4 regions of the Alteromonas sp. AWM4_230 genome follow, and region 4 is predicted to be linked to each of the others. Evidence: predicted binding sites of a transcription regulator. Region 4 holds the regulator's gene; each other region holds the start of a gene.
The links. The regulator sigma-54, encoded in region 4, starts transcription at its own class of promoters, with help from an activator protein. The targets are predictions, from matches to a motif close to GTTGGCACGNNNNTNGNNT.
Positions count from the first base shown of each region.

Region 1: ACXACS_RS10075 (DUF1328 domain-containing protein) is a predicted target of sigma-54. The motif match lies at 1,676-1,694, and genes of this name have one in related genera.
Region 2: ACXACS_RS05065 (DUF2884 family protein) is a predicted target of sigma-54. The motif match lies at 1,276-1,294, and genes of this name have one in related genera.
Region 3: ACXACS_RS14860 (DUF4097 family beta strand repeat-containing protein) is a predicted target of sigma-54. The motif match lies at 1,631-1,649, and genes of this name have one in related genera.

Region 1 is NZ_JBSWTB010000001.1:2,369,886-2,373,033, forward strand. It holds gene ACXACS_RS10060 (DUF349 domain-containing protein) at 1-908, shown strand, start outside; gene ACXACS_RS10065 (hypothetical protein) at 922-1,140, shown strand; gene ACXACS_RS10070 (hypothetical protein) at 1,224-1,418, opposite strand; gene ACXACS_RS10075 (DUF1328 domain-containing protein) at 1,457-1,633, opposite strand; gene ACXACS_RS10080 (phosphoribosyl-AMP cyclohydrolase) at 1,941-2,585, opposite strand; gene ACXACS_RS10085 (CC0125/CC1285 family lipoprotein) at 3,127-3,148, opposite strand, start outside.
Region 2 is NZ_JBSWTB010000001.1:1,174,789-1,177,936, reverse strand. It holds gene ACXACS_RS05075 (mechanosensitive ion channel family protein) at 1-798, shown strand, start outside; gene ACXACS_RS05070 (hypothetical protein) at 874-1,065, opposite strand; gene ACXACS_RS05065 (DUF2884 family protein) at 1,407-2,246, shown strand; gene ACXACS_RS05060 (NAD-dependent epimerase/dehydratase family protein) at 2,478-3,148, shown strand, end outside.
Region 3 is NZ_JBSWTB010000001.1:3,458,418-3,461,565, reverse strand. It holds gene ACXACS_RS14865 (sugar O-acetyltransferase) at 223-795, opposite strand; gene ACXACS_RS14860 (DUF4097 family beta strand repeat-containing protein) at 837-1,508, opposite strand; gene ACXACS_RS14855 (arsenate reductase family protein) at 2,159-2,653, shown strand; gene ACXACS_RS14850 (DUF445 domain-containing protein) at 2,666-3,148, shown strand, end outside.
Region 4 is NZ_JBSWTB010000001.1:4,149,334-4,152,481, forward strand. It holds gene lptB (LPS export ABC transporter ATP-binding protein) at 1-577, shown strand, start outside; gene ACXACS_RS17865 (RNA polymerase factor sigma-54) at 651-2,132, shown strand; gene hpf (ribosome hibernation promoting factor) at 2,163-2,450, shown strand; gene ptsN (PTS IIA-like nitrogen regulatory protein PtsN) at 2,464-2,907, shown strand; gene rapZ (RNase adapter RapZ) at 2,991-3,148, shown strand, end outside.

The DNA of each region.
Region 1 (3,148 bases), 1.8 Mb from region 4:
TTGAACGTGAAATTTATGAACAGCTGAAGCAAGAATGGAAGGCGGTATCATCGCCCATCCAGGCTAAAGTGACTCAGTGGCAAAGCGATAATCAAGCTCAAAAGCGTGCGTTAGTCACTCAAGCTTGTCAACTTGCTACGGAAGAAGATGTCGCTGGCGCTGCCGACAAAGCTCAGCAATTGCAAAGCCAGTGGAAGCAAGTAGGCCATGCAGGTAAACGTGAAGAGAGTAAGTTGTGGGCAGAATTTAAAGCTGCCAATGACACCGTATTTGAACGTTTAAAAGCCGAGCGGAAAGTACAAAATAATGCATTTAACGCGTTAGTAGATTCGCTACTCAAGCAAGTGGAAGCTGTTGACATCAACAGCGATGATGTCACGTTTAGTCAATCAATAGGTGACGTTCGCGCTCAGTTAACCGACTTGCCTAAAGCGCAACGTACGAAAGTAGATAAAAAGATTGATTCACTTGAAAGTAAGCGTGCGGCGCAAGCGAAAAATGCACAATCTCAAGCCCGATTGGCGCGAGCTCAGGCTCTGATTTCTTTACTACAGCTAAGTGTAGGTGAGGGAAGTGGTGACGAGCAGGCTCTAGCGGAAACGTTAGGGAAGCGTTGGGCGAACGTATTATGTCAGTCTACTGGAAATGAAACAACTCAGCACGACAGACAATGGTTAACGGTAGCATTAGAAGTCGCAACTGGTATGCCAAGCCCGGATGCAGATGCATCTATACGCTCTAGTGTACAGCTACAAATGATGACGTCTAAGTTGGAACAAGGAGAGGCGGCGACCGCCCCCGACATTCTTGCCGACTGGTTATCCTACGACTCTATAGATAAAGCGGACAATAATCTGCTTCAACGTGTTGTGGCAGTAATTCATGCTCACCCAGAAATTGTTGCTTAAACGGAAAGCCTAAATGGAAAACAGTGTTGAGTTTCAATTTGAAACAGAAATGTCTGCCTATCGCTTTTTGAATACCGTGAAGCATATTGACGCAGAAGGGTTAAGAGTGAAGTTCGGGCGTACCGACCATCACGTAAGCGTACAGTATCGTTATGGTGTAGGGGAGTTTGATTCCACGCTTTCTACACTGGATGATCTTGCTCGTGAATTAGGCGGTGAAGAAGTGTCTTAACTAACCAGTTAGGTCAAACTACGTCGACTGTAAATACAAAAAGGGCCAGACAATTGTCTGACCCTTTTTTGATAAAAACGTGATTAACAGTCTTTATCTTCAGCGTCTACGCCTTCTTTCACATCTTCACAAGCGTCTTCAACGGCATTACCTGCATCGGTAACAATTTCGTCTAGCTCTTCGCCTGCGTCTTCCGCTTCACCGTCACCGCAAGCTGCTAGTGATAGTGCAAATGCTGATGCTACTAGTACCTTTGATAAGTTTTTAAATGAAAACATATCCTTACTCCTTTTTCCTATTAAAATACTTCTAACTCTTAGGCTCTTGGTGCTCTACCACGTAACGCATTTGCGATAAGTGAGATTACGAGCAACGCGATAAACACAAAGAAAAGAAACTGTGCGATACCTGTTGCTGCACCTGCGATGCCTCCAAAACCAAAAACTGCTGCAATAATGGCGATGATAAAAAATGTGATTGCCCAACCTAACATAACTAGATCCTCGTATTGCTTCCGTTACTTTCACAATAACTAATGCTATCTTTGTGCCTGTTTTTTAAGTGCATGAATTATATAGATTAAGTTTGTTTTAGATTGAAATTTTGAAACGTAATTCTCAGTGGCAGGAGTCACGATTACACAAGCGAATGCATTTTTTACATGATAGAGCAGAAGCTCTTTTCTCATCATTTAATTCAAGATGAAAAAAGAGGCAAAGCGAAAGGGAAAAACGCTTTGCCTATAAAAGGGAGGAGGTGACGCCCCACATAATCTGAGAAGATTGGGGGCTGAGCGTTACCTAGTTACCATTTGGGTTGTAAGGTAACGAAGATTGGTGAGCGACAATACGCAGGTCGCCATCACTGTCTTTCACATAGGCAAAGGTGTACTCTACTTTTGTTTCTCCGCCCTTAGTGTCAGTAAAGAAGTAGTTACCCATCGCCACCGCCATCCGACAACTGTTATTAATAATTCCTACATTGTCGAATTTCACGTTTGTATAAGGCTTAATCGCAAAACCCTTATCTTCCTGATAAGCGTCATTTCCACCGACAAAGTAAGAAAGCGCTGCATCAAAGCTTGAACGGAACTGATCATTTGCTGCAAGGGTTGGTTTAAACAGTACACTACTTAAATCATATCCGTACATGTCCTGGATAAAATCAGCCGCCTCGCCAGAGTAGTCACCGTCGTTACTAAACACTGCGCCAATACGTACAATGCCTTCACCCCACATCTTTTGTGCTGCTACAACTTCACGCTCTGTAATACATTCATCCGAATACAGTAATGCATTGTCTAGCGCCTTAGCCTTCAATACACCAACGTTCGAAGTGGCGGTCTCATTCATTTGCGGTTTGGCCACTGCACTGCAGCCTGTTACTAGCATAATCGAAGCTGCAAGAAGCGTTGTTTTTGTCATTAACGAGTTTAACTTTTTCATCGCGTGACTCCTCAGTCATTTGCAAAATAAATACGTGTTATTACCTAATTAAATTGCTGGGAGCAGAAGCTGTATAACGTTGTAAAAAGCGTTCTACAAATCTGCTCTGCAGTTCATAGGTTTAATGATAGCTAGATTGGGTGACGGAGACTTTTGTACAACATTAATAGAAGATTAATGGGTCATTAAGAATAAAGATGTTTAGACATGTATCGGTTCTGAACGAATGAATGTCTCATCTATCATGTTGATTAGTGTGTTTTAATGTTGCTTTACTTCACCGATATTACGTAATTTATACGCAAGCTTATTCGTTTACTTATATACGAAGGACTGGATTTTGCAGGCCCTTAGTCTGCTTTATAGGATGCATTTCAGGGAATGGGTGGTAGCTATGAATTTAAGGTAGTGGGCTTTAGGGCGTTCCACAGACTTGCTCGTGCAATTAAGCTATGCTTTTCAGTAACACTGATTGCGTACCGAAAAGCATTTTGTCAGAACACTGATGATGCAGTGTATAGATGTACAGAATGACGTTCAGCTAATTTGTATTCTTTGGCTCT
Region 2 (3,148 bases), 3.0 Mb from region 4:
GCCGGTATTCAAATTGCCGCCAACCGCATGTTTAATACGGGCGACTGGATTGCCATGCCTAAGTATGAAGTAGATGGTGAAATACTCGAAATAGGCCTTACTAACGTTAAGGTACAAAACTGGGACAAGACTATTTCAACGTTGCCGACCTATAGCCTTACCACTGAAGCGGTTAAAAATTGGCGGGGCATGCAGGAATCTGGTGGGCGTAGAATTAAGCGCGCTATTTATATTGATGTGCACTCGATCAAGCTTTGCGACAACGACATGCTAGAGCGCTTTTCCAAAATTCGTTATATCAACGAATATATCGACAAAAAGAAAAATGAGCTCCGCGCCTATCACAGAGATTATTCTATCGATGAGTCGGACCTGTTAAACAATCGCCGCCTTACTAACATTGGTACTTTTAGGGCCTATTTAGAAGCTTACCTACGTAAGCACCCAGACATTAACCAAGAACTAACCCTCATGGTTAGGCAGTTACCGCCTAATGAGCTCGGTTTGCCTTTAGAAATTTACTGCTTTAGTGTTCAAAAAGAGTGGGTCAAATACGAGAAAGTTCAGGCAGATATTTTTGACCATGTCATGGCTATGCTAGACCTGTTCGACTTACGCGCTTATCAGCGTGATGGTCATTTATCCTTGCTTGCCCATCGGGAACATAGCGTGTTTAACAGCACTGAAGGAAACGATGTTCAACAGAAACCGGCCCAAGACCGTATTGATGATAAGAGTGCTAATACGCCAAGAGAAGCTCAGGACAAAAACGAACACGACCGCAAAGACAACGACTAGTAGAACTGATATCACTATTGTTTAAAGGCGAAAAAAACCGGCTGTAATAGCCGGTTTTTTCATAATGCTTATCGCTTAAGCCAGTGCGTAGGCCATCAGTAAGCAAAGTACTAAACCAGTAACGCCAAAAAAACCGTACTCGATTTTTTCCTGCATACCTTCAGCACCTGCTTTAGCAGTCATAAAGCCCATAACGATGCTGCTTAGCCCTAGCGTAAAGGCAATTAGCGCAACACCAAACATAATTGCATTAATCCAATCAGCCATTGTGATAACCCCTTAAAAATATTGGCGGTATTATGCACCAATAAATAAGATTTAACCATGCTTGGATTGGCTTAAATCTATCGCTATTGGTATTAATTGATCTTAGTCAAATCTACTAATTAGTTAGCAATTTCACTAAATAGTGAATTGGAAATTGCTCTAAAAAAACGCACACATAACCTAACCAACTGAAAAATATAAATTTTAAATCTTGGCAAGGCCATTGCTCAACTAAAGATATACCAGCAAATAACGCTAGTGTTTATTTGATAGTGACTCTACAACCCGTCGTAGCTCTTAGAACAAGGTTGATGTGTTACACCTAAATTAAGGAATGAACAATGTCTAACAAACTATTACTTTCAGTTGCTGTTACCAGTGCTTTGATAAGCGGCCACGCATTCGCGCATGACACAAGTTTTCAGAACAACAGCTGCGACATGGAGCTTGATGGCCATATTCAGTATTACCAAGGCGACCTTACGGTTCAGATGGACAATGGTTCGGTAATGACAATTGATGCTCAACACAATATGACCATCAACGGTGAGTCAATTTCGCTAAATAGCGAACAACAGCATTGGGTAAGTGAATACTACAACAACATTGATATTGCTATTCCTATGACCCTTACTATTGCCAGTGAAGGCCTACAAATTGCCAATGTAGCAGTAACTGAAGTGTTTACTGAACTGTTGGGCGGCGATCAAATGGGTGATGATTTCAATGAATTGTTCAACTCACTAGAGACCAAACTAAACACCTCATTTTATGATGACGCGGGTAATATCCGCGTAGATTCTACGAAATTTGACGAGCCAGGTTGGTTTGACGAAAGCTGGGAGCAAGAGTTTGAAACACAAATTGAATCTTTGATCAGTGAATCTATGGGCAGAATTCTTATCGCGGTTGGTACGCAAATGCTGTGGGAAGGCGGGGATATGTCTGAGTTTGAGCAAAAGATGGAGCGCTGGGGTGAAGATTTAGAATATCGCTTGGAAAGCCAAGCCGCTTCGCTGGAAGAAAAAGGCGATGCTTTGTGTAAAGTGCTGAAGAAAGCCGACTATGCCGAAGGTCAAATGCAGGCATCTATATCAGGGCTTGATGACTTGAACCTGCTGGATATTGACCCCAACGACCATCATGGTCACAACGAGCACAATGACGAAATGAAAATGTAGTCGAATAATTTAGCGAATTAAGCCTGCTACAATAAACGACTTACCTTTCTGTATCACTTACTTTGAAAACCGACTGAAAAAACAGTCGGTTTTTTTAGCGCTCGCTATCTAACTTTTTAATATTTCTCCTCACTCAGATTTCTGCTTTTTCAGTTAATGGTAGGCGTATTAACGACATCCGCCCCCCGATTGATGTACTCTTAAGCCCTAAATAAAGGGGGAATTTAATCGATGACTCAGAATGTAATAATTAGTGGCTATGGCTGGTTAGCCGGCTATGTAGGCAACGCACTGTCAGGTAAGGTCAACATTATTGGCACTACTCGAAGCCAACAGAAACGCCTCGCGTTAAAGGAACAAGGTGTCACCGCTATTGAATATGCACTAGGCGATGATACATCAGTACTATGTAGCAACTTACAAAACGCGACGTTATTGTTGAATATTCCCCCTGGTAGAAGAAACACCAACCTCGAATCATTTACTGAAAATATGCTGCGACTTATTGATGCTGCACTAAGCGCAGGCGTCGCGCACATTGTTTTTATCAGTACTACATCAGTTTATGGCGATGCCACGAACGAAGTAGTTACCGAAGTTAGCACTACACAGCCGCAAACAGCTTCGGCCAAGGCACACGTGACTATTGAAAACCATTTAATGTCTAAGCGAGACCAAACTAATATCAGTATTGTTCGCTTAGCCGGTTTAGTAGGTCCAGACCGTCATCCCGCCCGTTCGCTAAGTGGAAGACAGTTGGATGCAGGAAATAAACGAATTAACCTTGTCCATGTGCACGACATTGTGTCTGCGTTAACCTCAATTATTTGCGACAAGCCACTAAACGACGTTATACACCTTTGCAGCTTATCTCACCCTAAACGCGGTATTTATTATGTAGA
Region 3 (3,148 bases), 690 kb from region 4:
TTCGACATCAATTTAAGGCCGCTTTATTGGTTACATCCGCGGCCTTTTAATACTTCTTATTTCAGCAAATACAATCGATTCAGTGCTTAGAGCGAATGGTGAGTTCGTTGAAAAAGGCCTTTTTCAGAAAAGCTTTTCTCAAAAAAATGCCGTCTACATAAGCTTAATATATAAAGCTTGCATTCATAAAAGCTTCCATTCATAAAGCCATCGACTAAATCGTTAAACACTTTGAGCGACGGGTTCAATCTCTTTGATTACTTTGGCTGGGTTACCGCCTATGACTAGGTTATCTCCAAAAGATTTGGTTACCACCGCGCCAGAAGCCACAACCACATTATCACCCAATGTCACACCAGGGTTTATCACCGCCATTCCACCAATCCAGCAGTTATTGCCAAGTGTAATAGGCTTAGCGAACTCTATACCTGTTGCTCTTTGCGCGGGGTCTATAGGGTGGGTGGCTGTATAAAGCCCTACTTGAGGCGCAATCATACAGTTGTCACCAATGCTCACCTTTGCCGCATCCAAAATGACACAATTAAAATTGGCATAAAAGTTTTCGCCAACGTGGATATTTTCGCCGTAATCGCATTTAAACGAAGACTCGATGTATAGTCTTTTTCCTGTGCTGCCAAACAATTGTTTTAGCAATCTAGTACGCTTTTTGTGGTCACTTTGACAAGTTGCATTAAGCTCGTCTAATTGAATACGGCATTGCTTACGCAACGCCGTTAAGGTTTTGTCTGACGGGTAATATAAATCGCCAGCAAGCATTTTTTCATGTTCAGTCATGTATTTCCGAAACATCAAGCCTTGTTGTTAAAGCGGCTACGTTACTTTGGACCGCCGTAGCTTACAATGACTTTTTGCTTTAGTTCATCGCTCTCAATATCTAAATTTACAGGGCGATGTAAAATGATGTTGCCATCTACAGTAACAGAGCCACTAATTGATAGCGTGGGTATGTTATTCGACTTTTTACCCCAAGAGCTTTCACTTTCTTTATACACAATGTCACCCGCAACATGGGATGAACCCGTCAATGTGATATCACCATTTAATGTTTTGATGTGTTTCTCAATGGTTGTATCAACAACGGTGATATCACCGTTTACAGTTTCAACGCTAGCGCCAATCATGCTTTGTGTAGGAAGCGTAACATTTCCATTTACCGTTTCTATCCCCTTAACCACACTCAGATTCGTATCTGCGCTTACATCACCATTTACAATATCAATATTTCGGACAGTCACATGGCTACCCATTTCAAGATTACCGTTAACAATGCTGACTTCATCTGCGCCAGCGTTATCGCTAATTTCCACATTGCCGTTTACAGAAGATATATCCCCAGCATGCTTTCCTTCGGCAATGTCGATATTACCCAGAATTGAACTGAAATCACTGCCTTCCAAAGCGTTTGCGTTGCCGACATGGATAACGCAGCCACTTAGTAGAGTGGCGGAGAGCAACATAGCAGCACTGGCAATTATCGACTTTTTCATATTCTTATATCCTTAATGGTTTTTATATACTTTAGATAGCACGCTTTAATGATGTTGGTACTAAACACAAATTTTGATATGACGTGTTATGTGTTTATCACCTTTATTTTCTAAATCAGCTTTATCACGTATCGTGCCATTCTTTAAAAGTTAATTAAATCATAAGGTTAATGCGTTTTTGTGAAAAGGGAGAGCGAGCGTAGTGGCGTGATGCCAAGTTTTATAACTTTTACCGCCAATAGATAGCGAATTTGACCATCCGAATTAACATGCACTTAAGCATAGAAGTGGACAGACACTTACTTAGCTTTAATAAACGAACTGGACGCTCTAATTTAGTGGTAAAGCTCCGACAAGGCTGTTTATCTAAATATTCTTCAACAAAGTATCGAGTTAAAAACATTGTGAGTGTGTGTCCACGCAGTACAGGCGTGAAGTGATTAGGTTGCAGAAGAGCGAGTGTGTGTCCACCAAGTACAGGTGCGACGTGAATAGTTTGCAGGAAAGCGAGTGTGTGTCCACGGAGTACAGGTGCGACGTGAATAGTTTGCAGGAAAGCGAGTGTGTGTCCACGAAGTACAGGTGCTGTCTTCGAACTTAAATAGTATGTTGGTATTTATAGTTTTTATTTTTTGTTGAGGTGAGAAACGATGGTGAGGATTTATCATAATCCAGAATGTGGAACGTCTAGAAATGTACTTGCAGTGATTAGAGCTGCGGGATATGACGTAGAGGTTATTGAGTATTTAAGTGTAGGGTGGGAGCGCGAGCAGCTAAGTTATTTATTACACGCAGCAGGCTTGACCCCTCGACAAGCGCTTCGGACAACAAAGTCGCCTGCAGCTGAGTTAGGGCTGCTTGATGAGTCAGTGAGTAACGAGGCTATCTTCGAATTGATGTTGAAGCACCCCATATTAGTGAATAGGCCTATTGTTTGCATTCCCAAAGGTGAGTGTAAAAAGTCTGCTTCTTTTTCTAACCAAGTAGACGAGGGAAGAGCTGTTTCTAGTGACCTAAAAGAAACAGTGAAATTATGCCGCCCAAGTGAAGCTGTATTGGATATTTTACATGTATGGCCACAAGGCCCTTTTGCTAAAGAAGACGGTACACCACTAATTGACCAAGACGGTAAACAAGTAATTTAAACGGAGTAGTTTATGACGGACAAATATGCACAGCTGAACAAAGCCAAAAGGCTCGCATTGGCCTGTTTGGTTTTTGCCGCAGGCGTATTTGTCTTTACAGTATTACTACCCAAGTTCTACCCAAATTTACAGGGTGCATGGTGGTTAGGGCTTATAAAAATGGCGAGTGAGGCGGCGCTTATCGGTGGTCTTGCTGACTGGTTTGCTGTAACCGCGTTGTTTAAACCAATACCAGCCCAGTATCCCATTCCCCATACCAATATCGTGGCAAGTAATAAGTCAGTTATTGCTAATAATTTGTCGGTATTCGTTAAAGAGAAATTCTTTCACCCCGAAGCGATAGAAAAACTGATTCGAGACAGTGACCCTGCGAAGGGCGCTGGAAGATGGTTGTCATACGAGAAAAACGCTACTCGCTTAAGTCGCTTTCTATGTGACGCTTTTGCCGGTGTGTTACGTGTGCTTGATGACAAACCTGTTAAAGCATTTATTGCT
Region 4 (3,148 bases):
AGGCTTAGTCAACTTAGACAAAGGCAAGATCGAAATTGATGATAATGAGCTTACTCACCAGCCAATGCATGAGCGCGCTCGCCGCGGTATAGGCTACCTTCCGCAAGAGGCATCAATATTTAGAAAGCTTACGGTACATGAAAATATCATGGCCATTTTGCAAACCCGTAAAGATTTAAATTCACAACAGCAAGAAGAAGAAGCAGACGCCCTACTTGATGAATTTAATATCAACCATATACGTAATAGTACGGGGATGAGTTTGTCAGGGGGAGAACGGCGTCGCGTAGAGATTGCCCGCGCTCTGGCAGCAAAACCACAATTTATTTTGTTAGACGAACCATTTGCCGGTGTTGATCCAATATCAGTTAATGATATAAAGAAGATAATACAGCATCTGCGAGATAGGGGTATTGGTATCCTTATCACGGACCATAACGTACGCGAAACATTGGATGTTTGCGAAAAAGCGTACATTGTGAGTCATGGCGAGCTTATTGCGCAAGGAACTGCGGAACAGGTTTTAAGTAATCAAAAAGTAAGGGACGTATACCTAGGCGAACAATTCAGGCTATAGTTAGTGTAACCTAATTGTCATTTTTCAGTTTCGCTCTGGTATATTTAATTTAGAGCATTTAAATAAGACGTAGATGAAACCATCTTTACAGCTAAAATTTAGCCAACAACTTACAATGACACCTCAGCTTCAGCAGGCCATTAAACTGCTGCAGCTTTCTACGCTTGATCTCCAGCAAGAGATACAAGAAGCCCTCGATTCTAATCCGCTTTTAGAAGTGGAAGAAAGTAACGACGAGCCACAAGTAGAAAAGAACAATGTCGATAGTGACGATAGCGCTGCTGAAGCGACCGCTTCTGCATCAAGCGATACGCTAGAAGCGGGAGATGCACTGGAGAAGAATGATCTTCCCGATGAGCTACCTATCGACAGTACTTGGGATGAGTATTATTCGGCTTCTTCCGCGCCTGCACCTGGCCCATCTAATGATGATGAACAAATCTTCCAAGGTGAGACCACAGAAGACATTCAAGAACATCTTCTTTGGCAAATGCGCCTCACTCATTTTTCAGATACTGACCGCGCTATCGCTACAGCAATCATCGACTCAATTGACGAATCAGGTTATTTAACCGTTACTCTTGACGACATCTTAGAAGCGGTCAACGACGATGATCTAGAAGAGCCTATCGAAATGGACGAAATAGAGTGTGTACTTAAGCGCATTCAAATGTTCGACCCCATTGGTTCAGGTTCTCGTACACCTCAAGAGTGTCTTATGGTGCAATTGCGCCAGTTTTCAGAAGACACACCGTGGCTTGCTGAAGCGAAGCAGCTTATTGAGGAATATTCAGACTTACTGAGCAGTAAAGACTACCGCACGCTAATGCGTAAGAGCCGATTGAAAGAAGATCAGCTGCGCGAAGCAATGCGTTTACTTCAAACCTTGAATCCTCGCCCAGGTAGTGCTTTAGTTACTAAAGAGCCTGAGTACGTTATTCCTGATGTCTCAGTAACCAAGAAAAATGGCCGTTGGGTGGTTGAGCTGAACCCCGACAGTCTGCCTAAATTAAGCGTAAACCAACAGTACGCAGCGATGAGTCGTCGTGCCAAGAACAGCAGCGATTCACAATTCATCCGCTCACACATGCAAGAGGCCAAGTGGTTCATAAAGAGCCTTGAATCTCGCAACGATACCTTAATGAAGGTTGCAAATTGCATTGTGCAGCAGCAAATGGGCTTTTTTGAGCACGGCCCGGAAATGATGAAACCAATGGTGCTAAATGATGTCGCAGAAATGGTAGATATGCACGAATCGACTATTTCGCGTGTAACAACGCAGAAGTATATGCATACGCCCCGTGGCATCTTCGAATTGAAGTATTTCTTCTCAAGCCACGTAGCAACAGAGTCAGGTGGTGAGTGTTCATCTACAGCGATTCGTGCATTGATCAAGAAGTTAGTGGCTGCGGAAAATCCTAGCAAGCCGCTAAGTGATAGCAAGATTGCTTCATTGTTGGCCGAGCAAGGCATAAAAGTCGCTCGGCGAACAATAGCAAAATACCGGGAATCATTGTCGATCCCGCCGTCGAACCAACGCAAAAGCCTTATTTAAACGGGCTTAATAATATAAGGAAGACGAAATATGCAAATCAACCTTACTGGTCATCATGTCGAAATCACCGACTCTTTGCGTAATTATGTCGATACGAAGTTCAGCAAACTTGAACGTCACTTTGATCACATTTCTAATGTGCATGTCATCCTGAACGTTGAAAAATTAAATCAAAAAGCTGAAGCGACTGTTCATTTAAGTGGCGCTGAAGTATTCGCATCCTCAGAAAATACCGACATGTATGCGGCGATTGACAGCATGGTTGATAAACTCGACCGGCAGGTAATCAAGCATAAGGAAAAACTGAAAAAACATTAGTAGTTAATTGAGCATGGATATACAAGCCATCGTAAGTCTGGACCGCACCGAGTGTGCGGTTCAGTGTAATAGTAAAAAGCGAATTCTTGAGATCATCGCTGATATCGCTGCCAAGCATAACGACAACATCGACCAGGCAACGGTTCTAAATAGCTTGATGGCTCGAGAACGTATGGGTAGCACGGGTATTGGTAACGGGATAGCACTGCCTCACGGTCGCTTGGCTGGCCTTGAGAAGGTAATAGCAATCGTTGTAACAAGTACACCAGCTATCAACTTTGATGCCCTAGACGAAAAGCCCGTAGACATATTCTTTGCTCTTCTCGTTCCCGAAGAGCAAACCGAAGGACACCTTCAGACACTGGCTACCGTAGCCGGTAAGCTAAGCGACAAAGAAACGATTAAAACAATACGTCGTGCAACAACCAGCGACGAAATTATTTCTGCATTAAGTTAAACAATAAGTGCCTACACCTCATAGGTAGGCGCTTTATTTGACAACTCGCATGTGATGAAACCAGAATATAAGGGAGAATTTAGGTGAAGCTGATCATAATCAGTGGTCGTTCGGGGTCTGGTAAGTCTGTCGCACTTCGCGCATTGGAAGACTTAGGTTACTACTGTGTTGATAATATCCCAGTAAATTTGCTTCCCACCCTCACCCATACTGTTGTTGATGAATACGATCAAGTTGCGGT